Regions from separate parts of the Paenibacillus sp. FSL F4-0243 genome, predicted to be linked through region 2. Evidence: riboswitches for the same ligand, from Rfam matches in the RefSeq annotation. Region 2 holds a riboswitch; the other holds the start of a gene.
What was found. Region 2 has a riboswitch for preQ1 ahead of queF (preQ(1) synthase). Riboswitches for the same ligand answer to the same signal wherever they lie in the genome.
Positions count from the first base shown of each region.

Region 1: linked by a shared signal. The riboswitch ahead of NSS87_RS06610 (queuosine precursor transporter) and the one ahead of queF (preQ(1) synthase) in region 2 are both predicted to bind preQ1.

Region 1 covers NZ_CP150151.1:1,459,379-1,466,067, reverse strand. Annotated here, with positions in the region: gene NSS87_RS06625 (MaoC family dehydratase N-terminal domain-containing protein) at 1-17, opposite strand, end outside; gene NSS87_RS06620 (thiolase family protein) at 14-1,165, opposite strand; gene NSS87_RS06615 (AMP-binding protein) at 1,162-2,643, opposite strand; gene NSS87_RS06610 (queuosine precursor transporter) at 2,853-3,566, opposite strand; PreQ1 riboswitch class I at 3,577-3,622, opposite strand; gene NSS87_RS06605 (methyl-accepting chemotaxis protein) at 3,966-5,654, shown strand; gene NSS87_RS06600 (YnfA family protein) at 5,713-6,039, opposite strand; gene cobS (adenosylcobinamide-GDP ribazoletransferase) at 6,227-6,689, opposite strand, start outside.
Region 2 covers NZ_CP150151.1:3,827,771-3,834,459, forward strand. Annotated here, with positions in the region: gene NSS87_RS16785 (6-carboxytetrahydropterin synthase) at 1-160, opposite strand, end outside; gene queC (7-cyano-7-deazaguanine synthase QueC) at 160-822, opposite strand; gene queF (preQ(1) synthase) at 852-1,325, opposite strand; PreQ1 riboswitch class I at 1,489-1,532, opposite strand; gene NSS87_RS16800 (ABC transporter permease) at 1,607-2,293, opposite strand; gene NSS87_RS16805 (ABC transporter ATP-binding protein) at 2,290-3,138, opposite strand; gene NSS87_RS16810 (hypothetical protein) at 3,352-3,687, shown strand; gene murB (UDP-N-acetylmuramate dehydrogenase) at 3,748-4,659, opposite strand; gene NSS87_RS16820 (ABC transporter ATP-binding protein) at 4,809-5,609, opposite strand; gene NSS87_RS16825 (iron ABC transporter permease) at 5,685-6,689, opposite strand, start outside.

The DNA of each region.
Region 1 (6,689 bases), 2.4 Mb from region 2:
TGTCGGACGCTGTTCATTCCGTAACCTCCACAAGCGTAGCCAGCCCCAACCCGCCGCCAATGCCCAAAGTGGCAAGTCCCCTTTGATAAGGCGTATGCTGCATTTCAGCACATAAGCGAGTCATTAAAATCGCTCCGGACGCCCCATATGGATGACCGATGGCTAATGCGCCTCCTCCAAGATTAACCTTTTCCTGTGGGATCTGAAGCTCATTCAGTGAGGCTAGAACTTGCGAAGCAAAGGCTTCATTAAACTCTACGATATCTAAATCGGCTATGGTCAGCTGTTGACGATGTAACACCTTTTGTACAGCTGGAACTGGGCCCATACCTAAATAATTCGGATCTACACCTGCTGCTTGCGCATCTACGACACGCAGGATAGGTTTTAGCTTGAGTTGCCGACATTTCTCACGGGACATCATTAATAGAAGCGCCCCACCATCATTAATAGGACAGGCATTTCCAGCGGTGACAGTACCCTTTTCTTCAAAGATTGAAGGTAGCTTTCGCAGCTTGTCCAGGCTCGTATTAGCCCTTGGACATTCGTCGGTGTTCACCCACTCCCCCTCAACCAGAAGAGGTACAATCTCCTGCTGAAACCTACCACTTTGCTGAGCATGAACGGCCTTCTGATGGCTTTTTAAGGCATATTGATCCTGCTCTTCTCGCGAAATCCCATACTTCCGCGCTACATTTTCCGCAGCAATTCCCATATCCGGGTCACCGTAAGCGCTAGGTGTAAAATGAGCACGGGTATATAGCTGCGGAACCCCCATCAAGGTTTGGGGCTTAGCCATTTTCCAAGGGGCACGACTCGTGCTCTCAACGCCGCCCGCTAAATAAATCTCACCTGCGCCACTTTGAATAAGCCGTGCTGCTATATTAATGGCCTCTAGCCCAGAACCGCACTGCCGATCCACAGTAACGCCCGGAACCGAAACAGGCAGTCCCGCTTCAAGCGCAGCTACCCGGGCAATATTCCCACCCGGACCGACCACATTTCCAATAATCACATCATCGATCATATCGACGGGCAGATTCGTCTCTGCCACAATATGCTGAATAAGCGGCGCCAGTAATGCTTCCGGCTCAAATGTACTTAATAAGCCGCCCATCCTGCCAATCGGTGTACGTTTTGCCATAACAATTACTGCTTCTATCATACCATCGCTCTTTTCACATAGTCTTTCATCGCTTGCCGGGCAATTTTGCCACTGCTTGTATAGATAAACTCATCAACTGTCAGCAGCTCCTTCGGCGCTTTGTAACTTGCTAAATACTGGCGACAATAATTCTTTATTTCGTCTATAGATAAATGCTTTTCACCATTCCATTTCACGAGGACTGCCAACTGTTCTCCCCAATAATCGTCAGGGACGCCAAGCACCATTACTTCTTGTATTTCCGGAAGATGCTCCAGTACTCGCTCTATTTCCTCTGGATAAACGTTCAGCCCACCGGAGATGATTCTATTTTTCAAGCGACCCGCCAGATATAAATAACCAGCTTCATCCTGATAAACATAATCCTCCAACACAAGCCATCCCTCTTGAAAAGCTGCTGCGGTCTCCTTCGGCAATTGATGGTAGCCTAGAAATATCATATCACTTCGCACATATAACTGCCCAATCTCCCCCGTATGGACTTCACGGAACTCTTCATCACGAATGGAAATTTGCACTCCGGGATAGGGCTTGCCTACAGAGTTCGGATTATGCTCTTCCAGAACATCCAAATAACTAATATAACTCGCTTCTGAGGAACCATAAGATTCATAGAGACGCGTTCCAGCGAACACTTCTATGCCCTTTTTTTTGGACAACTCCGACCACTTTGCACCTGAGCTAATAATCGCATCAATCTGCGTCTGCCCAGGAACAGCCTGCTGCATCATGGATTCAAGCATTGTCGGTACAACAAACAACACCACACCCGGAATCTGCTTGCACAGCTCTAACACCTGTGTGGCGCTAAATTTTTGCGTGATATGAAAGTTTGCTCCACCATACAGACTCTGCATTACAGCGAACAAGGACAGCGAATGCACAAACGGACCCGGTGCTAAAACATCCTTTATAGCGTCCAATTCAAAGGCAGCACTCGATACCTCAAAGCTCTTTAACCACGATAAATGGGTACGCATATATCCTTTGGGTAGCCCCGTTGTGCCTGAAGTAAAGCCGATAAATAATAACTCGTTCGTCTCATCCAATTCAGCTTCTGGCTTCTGAGCCTTCAACCACTGATCATAGGAACCTGTTCGTTCATTTGAAAAAGTCAGCGTTGGGATGGCTTGGTCCTTGAAGACCAAATTCTTTGCAGCTTCCGGCTCGGCAAAAATCATTGTCGGCTGGCACTGCTCTATAATAACCCGCAGTTCATTTGCACTCCACTTGGGATCTAAAGGAATGGGAACACAGCCTGCATAAATAGCCCCCAAGAAAACCTCGACAAATTCAATGCGATTCGTAGATAAAATAGCGATTTTGTCATGCTTAAGGCCCTTTTGCTGTAGACCATTGGCAATTCTCCGCATCGCTTGCACTAATGTTGCATAGGTATGAGTTGCTTGGTCATGGGTTAAGGCAATGCTGTCGGGCTGTTCTGCTGCATGACGCAGTATAGGAACTACTAGATTCATCCTTCACCACACCTATTCGTAATTTCTGTGACTACCGATTATGTACACTCTCTTCGCTCGGGATACAATTAGAATGGCTACGATAGCTTATTTTAGCTTTATATTAATTTTATGTACATATTTATATGGAACGATTGAGCCCTCTTACGACTGAAAAAATCAAACAGCGCGCATCGATTATGATCGGTACGCGCTGGCTGTATTGTTGGTTATTCCTTCTTATGAGCGGATGATGGTATTCCATCTTCAGCAAAAGTAAAAGTTCGGGCGATATATAAGATAGGTGTGCTTACTGCGGTTAGTAAGAATTTCGCTAGATACGTTGTAAGCAAAATTTCAAACCACACACTCCAGTTATACAACCCAGCAAATGCAATGGTACAGAAGATTAGTGTATCCACAAAGGAGCTAACCATCGTACTGCCGTTGGAACGAATCCACAACTGACTTGAGGTGCTGTAATATTTGCGAATCCAGGAGTACAACCGAACGTCTAGGAACTGACTAATGAAGTAAGCAGTTAGACTACCCAACGCTAGTCGAGGCATCAGACCAAAGATCGTCTCCAAAGAAGACTGAGCAATATCGGTCTCTTGCGGCTTAAATACTAGTACCATTTGCATAATGACTGTCGTCATAAGCAAGGTGAAGAAGCCAAACCAAACCGCTTTACGTGCTTCTGCTCTTCCATACTTCTCATTAAGCAAATCGCTGGTCATATACAAAGTGACATACATCGTATTTCCGAGTGTCATCACGATATCAAATGGCATAGCAATCGTCTTAGCTACCTGAATGTTTGCAATTACAGTAGCGATACCTACCCAGGCATACATTCCACTTTTGCCGAACAGGCGGTAACAGAGTAGAAAAAAAGCAAAATTGACAATAACAAATAAAACTCCCCACATCAAATTAAACATATTGCTTAAACTCCTCCTAGTTTTGTTTACGCGGGATGGTTACGAACCGCGGCTTACATTAAGTTTTGGAACAAAACATTAATACTCTATCACACTGTCGTCAAACAATCCATAAAAATAAACAATTTATGAAATGGGTATTTATACCGATTTTTATTAACTAAAAATAAAAGTGTCAGTAATAATTCATCTTTTTCAGAAAAATATGCTCTATAAACTAAAACTTTCACTATTCATCCAGAGGTTAATTCTATAGAATAGTATCAAACACTTCATTCCCGATCCATTTAGTTGATATATTACATAACTATGGAATATATTGCAGGTTGCCAGTCACTAGCAGTCGGTAGGGATATAAAGAAATGGGGCTTCGCTGCCCATAAAAAGGGGGAGAACAATATGTTTCGTTTCAAGCAGTCGATCAGTCGCAGATTTACGCGTTTATTATTTGTAGTTCTATTACTCACGTCTCTTTTGTTAAGTACCAGCTTCTACTTTATATCCACCAGTATTTTCAACAGCTATGTCATGCCACAAATTAATCAAATTCTAACTGCAGCTGCTCAGGACGTATATAAGAATATAAATACAATGCATGCTCAGCAAGCACTAAAGAAGAACGAACAAGCAGCCACCAATCTTGAATTTTATTTCCAGGATAAGAGAAAGCAACATGGGGTTGAGACTATTTTTCTACTCAATCTAAAAGGCAAGGAAGCTGAGGTTCTGTCCGTAGATCATGATGCAAAATTAAAGCCGGAGGAAATTGTTAAGGTGTCCTCTGCAATGCAGCAAGCTCTTAAAGGAAAGAGTGGACTAAGCGATACATACAAGGACTCGCATGGTGTACATAAGTCAGCTTATATCGGAATTCCCGGAAGTACGATGGTTATCGGAATCAGCAGTGATGTAAGCTTTATTCAAGAAAAAACAGACAGTATTCTGTGGACCAGTGCCGGGATCACTCTGCTAACGCTGATCATAGGCTCAACTGGTGCCTGGTTTATGAGTATGCGGATTACTCGTCCTATCTCAAAGCTTGCAGCTTACAGTGCCCGTCTCGCAGAGGGAGATTTCACAGAGGAATTAACGGTTAAAGGCAGTGATGAGGTAGCTCAACTGTCCAGAAGCTTCCAAGCAATGACCCTGCGCTTAAAAGAAATGATCGGACATGTACTCGTCACCTCAAATACTGTGGTCACCGATTCCAATTCTTTAAGAGAACGTGTTGAGGTCTTAAATGAAATGGCAGACCACTCTAGTACATCTGTTGTAGAAATTGGCAAAGGTAGTACGACCATCGCGAGCAGCGCTCTAGATAATTCAAAAGCTATGGAAGAAATCAATTTCGGCATTCAGCATATTGCTTCAGCAGCCACCGAAGTCACTGAGCAGATCAGTGAAGCTTCCGCTGAAGCGATTGGCGGTAATGAGATTGCCCAAAGTGCCGTTCTGCAAATGCGCCATGTTGAACGTGCCTCCCTGCAGTCGCTGGAGCAATTACAAGTTATGAATGAACGTTCAGTAATGATCGGAGAAGTCGTTCATAGCATTACTGAAATTACGAAGCAAATCCAAATGCTGTCGCTCAATGCTTCGATCGAAGCAGCACGTGCAGGAGAACATGGACGCGGCTTTGCCGTGGTTGCCGGAGAAGTACGCAAGCTTTCCGAACAATCCCGTAATGCGAATGAGCAGATTCGTGATTTCCTACTCGGACTTCAGGAAGATATGAATCGCTCCGTTACTGAGATGAACCATGTGAATTCTGAGGTAGCCTCCGGGGTAGGCAAGGTGGCAGAAGCGGGCGATGCCTTCAATCACCTTCTGATTCTGATCCAAAGCATCAATCAGAATATTCAATCCGTATCTGCGGCTACGCAGCAAATCTCAGCAAGTACAGAAGAAGTTAGTGCTTCCGTCGAGGAAACCGCACAAATCACTTCAAGATCCCAAGAAAGTGCGGACACACTATCCGAGAACTCCGAGCGCCAACGTATAGAGCTTGAAGGACATGCAGTAACCGTGCAGCATCTATATGAGCAGGCTAAGAAGCTTCAGGAAGCTGTGCAACAATTTAAGATCTAAAGCTTAGGCTTAAATAAAAACAACCCGTTCACACGAAAGTGTTGAACGGGTTGTTTTGTTAGTGTCTTGGCGCCCAAAGAATGACCGAAACGCCGATCACACAAATAACAGCACCAACCCAGTCATATACATCGGGTGTTTTCTTGTCTACTAGCCAGCCCCATAACACAGCGAGCACGATAAACACCCCGCCGTAAGCTGCATACACTCTTCCGAAGGACGGAAACTTCTGCAACGTAGGGATGATGCCATAGCTTATCAGAATCAAAGAACCTACCAAACCGTACCAGAGAGGTCTTGATTCTCTTAGCCATAACCATACTAAATATCCGCCTCCGATCTCAGCAAGGCCAGCAATTACAAATAGTAGAATGGCAGCAACCATGTCATCCCTCTTTCCTATTGAACTCTAAAAATATCAAATGATTCGCAAAATATGATACAACGTCATCACGGTTAGCAAGTATCTGTACAAGCAAGAATCGGGCCACCAAATAGCTAACCAAAGGCATCAATAGAGTATAAAATCAGATTGAGCGAGCTGGTTACTATGCGTCACCCGCAAGAGCGACTCACATGAAATTGTGCTGGAGCAGCACTAATACTAGTAGGAGCACAGCCTCTAGCAGTTCATTCAGCGCGCCGTACACATCGCCGGTGAGCCCGCCGAGCCGGCTGCTAATCCGCCGCGCAGCCACGGTGCCGCTGGCCAAGGCCGCAGCCGGCAGCAGTAACGCTGCCGCCAGATGCAGCGGCCACGCGGCTAAGCCAGCGCCGAGCGCCAGAGGCGCACCGGCTGCGGCTAGCGAGAGCAGCGCGGCTATCGCCAGCGCGCGCCGCTCATGCGAGGGAGCGAGGCCGGCGAAGCTCGCGGCCAGCCCCTCGTTCCCGCGGGCAATGGGATAACGCACCATTGCCCGCACCATATACCAGCGGCTCCAGATCGCTGGCAGCAAGAGCAGTGGCAGCTCGTAATAGACGTAGCCTTCGATTAATGCTGCCACTAAAGAGACCTTTAACAGCAAGAGCAGCACG
Region 2 (6,689 bases):
CTTCGTCTGAATGGCCTTCCGTAGCCTCTGGTTTGCCCTTAAGCACTACTTCGAGCTTATAAGTATGTCCATGCAGATTGCTACATTTCCCTTTGTGACCAATTAATTGATGCGCCGCATCAAACGTAAATATTTTGCAGACTGAAACCTCGTTAAGCATTAAGATCCGGCCTCCATTCTCTCCGCCTCATATTGCTCAAGACCACGCTGACGCAACAGACAGGCTGGACAAGTACCGCAGCCACTGCCAATAATACCGTTGTAACAGGTCAATGTGTGTTCGCGAACATAATCAAAATAACCCAGTTCATCGGCCATTTTCCACGTTTCTTTTTTATCCAGCCACATCAATGGAGTGTGTATCGCAAACTCATAGTCCATAGATAAATTCAGCGTAACATTCAATGATTTCACAAATACATCACGGCAGTCCGGATACCCGCTAAAGTCCGTTTGGCAGACACCAGTGACGATATGGGAGTAACCCAATTGTTTAGCTAATATTGCAGAAAAGGATAAAAATAACAGATTCCGTCCATCAACAAATGTACTAGGAAGCTCATCACCTTCGCCAGCAACGATATCAATATCCTGGCGGGTTAGTGCATTTGGAGCCAGCTGATTAAGCAGCCCAAGATCAAGGATATGCTGTTTTACATTAAACTTAGCTGCTATTTCTGTAGCAACTTCGATTTCAGCCGCATGACGCTGATTATAATTAAAGGTAACTACCTGCACTTCCTCAAACTGCTTCAATGCCCAAACCAGGCAAGTGGTGCTATCTTGTCCGCCGCTAAATACGACGAGTGCTTTTTTGTTCATCTTAATCTCTCCTTATCAACTTGTTGGGATTAGCGGTTATCCACTTTTTCTGGATAGAGGTCATGATTCATTAAGCGGTGCTCCGCCATCGCCTCATACTTCGTACCCGGTCTTCCATAGTTGCAATAAGGATCAATAGATATTCCTCCACGCGGAGTGAACTTGCCCCATACCTCAATGTATCGTGGGTCCATCAGTGAGATCAGATCATTCATAATAATGTTGACGCAGTCCTCATGAAAGTCACCGTGGTTACGGAAACTAAACAGATACAGCTTTAATGATTTAGATTCCACCATTTTCTGTTCAGGAATATACGAAATATACAGTGTGGCAAAATCCGGCTGACCTGTAACAGGACATAAGCTAGTAAACTCAGGGCAGTTGAATTTAACAAAATAATCACGCCCTGGATGCTTGTTATCAAACACCTCAAGAATAGCTGGATCATAACCAAACTTGTACTGCGTTCCCTGATTACCAAGTAAAGTGACTTCTTGCATTTCCTCTTTCAATCTTCCTTCTGACACGACAAAAAACCCCTCTCTTTTCCTTCGGCCTTGGCCGGTAATGGAAAGAAGAACGAGATTTCGAAAACTTTGCTCCACTAAGAAGAAACGGAAGCAATGTCCGGGTTAAGGACTGCATCCGCTTATAAGATTTAATATACTCTTAGTTTTTTATAGAGGGAGTTCGCGAACCTCTCCTGCACAATCCGTGCAGACTTCTTCTTCATGCATATTGCGTCTTGAACTATACCATGGTAATTTGCTTCTGACAAGTTCTACGCTTTGCCCGTCTTCCAAATCCAGAGCGAAAGCACCACAATCCACAAGAGCAAAAGCAGGCTTTCTAGGAGCAATACTCCTTCTCCATTTAGAATACTGTTCAAATTCTGGACGATTTCAATACTTGGCAGAATAACAAAGATCGGATAGGTCCACTCTGGAAGAGCGACGTACACGGAAGCTACTAAGAAAAAAACGACCATAAATGCGGAGCTGATGGCTGAACCATTTTTGGAGGAACTTACCTTTAAACCAATGATAATTCCAACTTGCACAAAGATAATTCCACCCAATAACATATACAATAAGGAAGGGAGTAAATCCATTGTCAAACCTTGATTTAGTACATAAACAATCAGCTGTGATAACAAAGAAAAAACAAGAACAGATCCAGCTTTTGCAGTAATAATCTGGCCTCTGCTTAACGGAGTAATCAACAGCGCATCATAAGTCTTACTCTCCCTCTCCTCAATTAATCCTGGGCCGGTAATCATGATCCCAACCATCACTTGCGCAAATAATATCCATGTAGAAAGAAGCATGAAGTCCAAACCGCTCTTGTCCACTACAGTGATGATGATTTTAGCCATAAATATAGGCAAAATTATTAGAATTACAGTCGCAGGATTACGCAGTATATCCTTACTTTCATGTTTATACAGCTTCCATATCTGATAACTCAACTTAGCTCACTTCCCGTCAGGGCAGCGAATACATCTGCCAGCGAAGCTTCTTTACTGCGCATACTTAGAATTTGATTCGTAGACATTAACTGATAGATATGATCTTTAGTAGCTTCTTCTGCAATCGGCCAGGATTTCATAACTACTTTCCCATCCTGCTGATATATAACTTCAATTTCTGGTTTACCATAAATGGTCTTAAGTCTATGCGGTTCATCGAGTGCCACCAAGGCACCAGCGTGCATGATGCCCACTCTATCGCTTAATTCTTCTGCCTCGTGCATATCATGCGTTGTTAAGACAATGGTTGTACCTTCTTCTTGAATTCTCTTGACGTGATTACGTATGAGTGAAGCTGAATTTGGATCTAACCCACTTGTAGGCTCATCTAAAAACAACACTTGAGGCTTATGTAATAATGCTCTGGCGATTAGAACACGCTGCTTCCAGCCTTTGGATAAGCTGCTTACTTTAGCTTTTTCCTTATCTAACAGCTGGAGGGTTTCCATGACTTCATTCACTCGATTTCCTGCTACCCTATACAGATCAGCAAACAGCTCCAGATTATTTCGAATAGAACTACGCATGTATAGGTTCGGAAGCTCGAAAACAACACCAATTTGAGCATGGATTTCTTTTTTATGACATGAAATATTCATGCCATTAATTAAAATTTCTCCGCTTGTAGACTGAAGAAGCCCTGTCATCATTCGCATCGTTGTAGTCTTCCCTGCACCATTGGGACCTAGAAATCCAAAGACCTCACCTTTCTCCACCGTGAAAGTAATTCGATCAACTGCACACCTCTCCTGATAATATTTTGAGACCTCAGTTAGCTGAATCAATAACACTCCCCCCTTTTTAGAATAGTTAACTTTCTTCTATTCTTATTCTGGTTGTAGAGGATTATCTCTGTTGTTGCTATTCTGTAACATTCGCTATTCCTTAGTACCTTCCTTTGTTCAAATCCGCTCAGATGTGGCAAAAATAAGGATTCAAATCCTAAGAAAAGGGTAACTTAAACATAATAATCTTCGAGGTAAGGGTGGGATCATCTAATGGAACAAAGTATACAGAAACTTATGGACTGGATTAACAGTCATGTGAATGAAACTATTGTAATTGAAAAGAAGGAGCTTCGTGATCTGGATAAAATTCATTTTAATCTAGAGGCTGTTGAGTTTCGGAGTGCGGAGGATGTTATCGATGATTATCTTGGGAGTGCATTAATATTAAAAGGATTTGGCAGCACTTTAAACGCCGATGGTGAGCTAGTATCGCTACCACACTCCACCTATGACTTAGCTATTGACGGGCTTCGGATTGAGGACATAAGTGATCGCAAGGCGGAAATAACTACTGAAAGAGCTAAATATACCCTTTCAGTGGATTAAGCCATATGTAATGACAGTAAAAGAGCCCACAGTAATCTGTGGGCTCTTTCTAATTAATAGTTACTCTTCTCCAATGATCTCCACTTCAGTTTCAAGCTCCACTCCGAATTTATCCTTCACAGTCGCTCTTACATGGTGAATTAGCCCAATGTAATCGCTGGCTGTTGCATTATCTGCATTTACAATAAACCCTGCATGCTTCTTGGATACCTCAGCACCACCGATTCTTGTTCCCTGTAAGCCACTCTCTTGAATTAACTGACCTGCAAACCGACCTGGAGGACGTTTAAAGACACTCCCACAGGAGGGATACTCAAGCGGCTGCTTGGATTCACGCAAGTAAGTAAGTTCATCCATTTTCGCCTTGATGGATAATGCATCTCCGGAAGTCATAGCAAATTTCGCCTCAAGCACGATGTATTCACCGCTTGCGAACACGCTTTTTCTGTAACCCCATTGCAGTTCATCCCCTTGCAGAGTCACCAATTGCCCGCTCTTAGTTATAGCCAGCGCACTGTGCAATACATCTTTAACTTCTCCGCCATAAGCACCTGCGTTCATGTAAAGCGCTCCACCAACCGTTCCTGGAATGCCACAGGCGAACTCAAGACCCGTAAGCTCCATATCCAGCGCATATCTGGAAACATCAATAATCTTAGCGCCGCACTCCGCATATAAGAGATTGTCTCGAATCCCCACATCCGTTAGTCCTGCCGTTTGCAGAACTATTCCACGCACACCTCCATCACGGATAATCACGTTGGAGCCGTTCCCAAGTACCGTAAGGGTGATCCCATTCTGTTCCGCATATGTAACGATCTTTTGAATTTCATCATAAGTAGCTGGGGCTGCCAAAATATCAGCTTTACCGCCCATTTTAGTATATACGTGATCTTTTAAGTTCTCATGACTCTTCACTATTCCTGCAGTCATTAACTGCTCTAGGTCATTTTGAATTTTGTCAATATTCATGTTTCATGCTCCTTTAACCATGTATAAATGATGGTCCTTGATCTATTTTTAGTAGTAGTATCATGGAATTGTAGGCAACCACAACTGTAACAACGAACAGGCTCCCTTGTCAATGACGGGAGCCTGTTCGTTGTATGATTTCAATATAATTATACGGCTTTGTAGGCCGCAAGCTCGTAAGGAAGACACAGAGGCACACCTGTACGTGGATCTGGAACAATATCTGCCTCAATTCCAAACACCTCACGCAGTACATCTGGTGTCATAACTTCAGTAGGTGAGCCTTCACTAACCACAGTACCGGATTTAATAGCTACCATATGCTGTGCATAGCGAGTAGCATGATTCAAATCATGCACGACCATGATAATGGTACGGCCTTCTTCCTCATTCAGCTTTTGCAGAAGCTGTAGAACTTCAAGCTGGTGAGCCATATCTAGAAATGTTGTTGGTTCGTCCAGGAATAGAATGTCAGTTTCTTGCGCCAATGCCATAGCGATCCAAGCACGCTGACGTTGTCCTCCAGATAAGCGGTCAATCGGACGGTCATGGAAAGGCTCCATACCTGTAACAGTGATTGCGTTGGAGATAATGCTGCGATCCTCTGCTGTCATTGTGCCAAATCCTTTTTGATGCGGGAAGCGACCATAGCTGACAAGTTCAGAGACCGTTAGACCGTCTGGAGCTGTTGGGTTTTGCGGTAAGATCGCAAGCTGACGAGCTACCTCTTTCGTTGAAAAGTTATGGATCGATTTACCGTCCAGCATTACACTGCCGCTCTTAGGCTTCATGATCCGGGCCATTGTTTTAAGAATTGTAGATTTACCAGAACCGTTAGCCCCCACTAGTGCGGTTATTTTTCCCGTAGGGATAGTTAAGTTCAACCCTTTAACAATTGTAGCCTCTGCATACCCAATACTTAACTCTTCTGTGTTCAAACGTTCTGACATGTTAACAACTCCTTAAAAGTTTTATGGAGCTATGCTCCTAGAATGAACTACATAGTAAAACTCGCTTCGTACGCATTATGCTTTCGATTTGGCGAGTAAATATAAAAAGTAAGGTGCACCAATGATCGCAACCACGATGCCTGTTGGAACTTCTGCAGGCTGTAACACCCATCTGCCGATAGTATCAGCAGTAATCATAAGAAGCGCCCCTGTCAACGCACTAGCGGGCAATAATACCTGATGACGGGGTCCCACAAGCTTGCGGGCAAGATGTGGTGCAATTAGGCCGACAAAGCCAATTCCTCCACTTACAGCAACGCAGGAGCCGGCAAGCGCAACTGCAGTCACTAGAAGGAGAATACGCTCCTTCTCCACTCGCATTCCAAGTCCTACTGAAGTATGGTCCCCTAGATTCAATACATTAAGAATACGGGCTTTATAGAAGGCGAACGGTAACAGAATCGCTATCCAAGGTAGCAGAGCAAGGACGAATCTCCAATCGCCACCCCATATTTTCCCGGCGATCCAAGTCGCTACAAACTGATAATTATTGGGATCAAGCCGAAGTGCCAACACCAGCTGGCAAGCGTTAATTCCGGCAGCGACTGCAATCCCGATAAGGATCAACCTTGTTGGAGATAGACCATCTGCTTTTCTATAAGCAAGAATATAGATTAAAGCGGCGGTTAAGCTAGCCCCTCCAAGCGCTAAGAGCGGCAAGACAAATACCGGAGCTGCTGTTGTAGCCGGAAAAAACGAGATAAAAATGATTACCGCAAAACCAGCACCCGCACTTATGCCCAGCGTAGCCGGTTCAGCAAGTGCATTTCTTGCGAGACTTTGTAAAATACAGCCTGACACCGCAAAGCCCGCTCCAACCAACAATGAAATTACGATGCGAGGCAATCTGAAATCAAATAAAATAAGCTTTTGCTGATGAGTTCCATCACCCAGCAGTGTATGTAATACCTCCCGTGGGGATAGACGCATAAATCCTGTATTCATACTGACAATAAAAACAACAACGATCAATATGGCAAGGACCGCTAACACTGTAATAGCACGTGTACGGCGTTCATT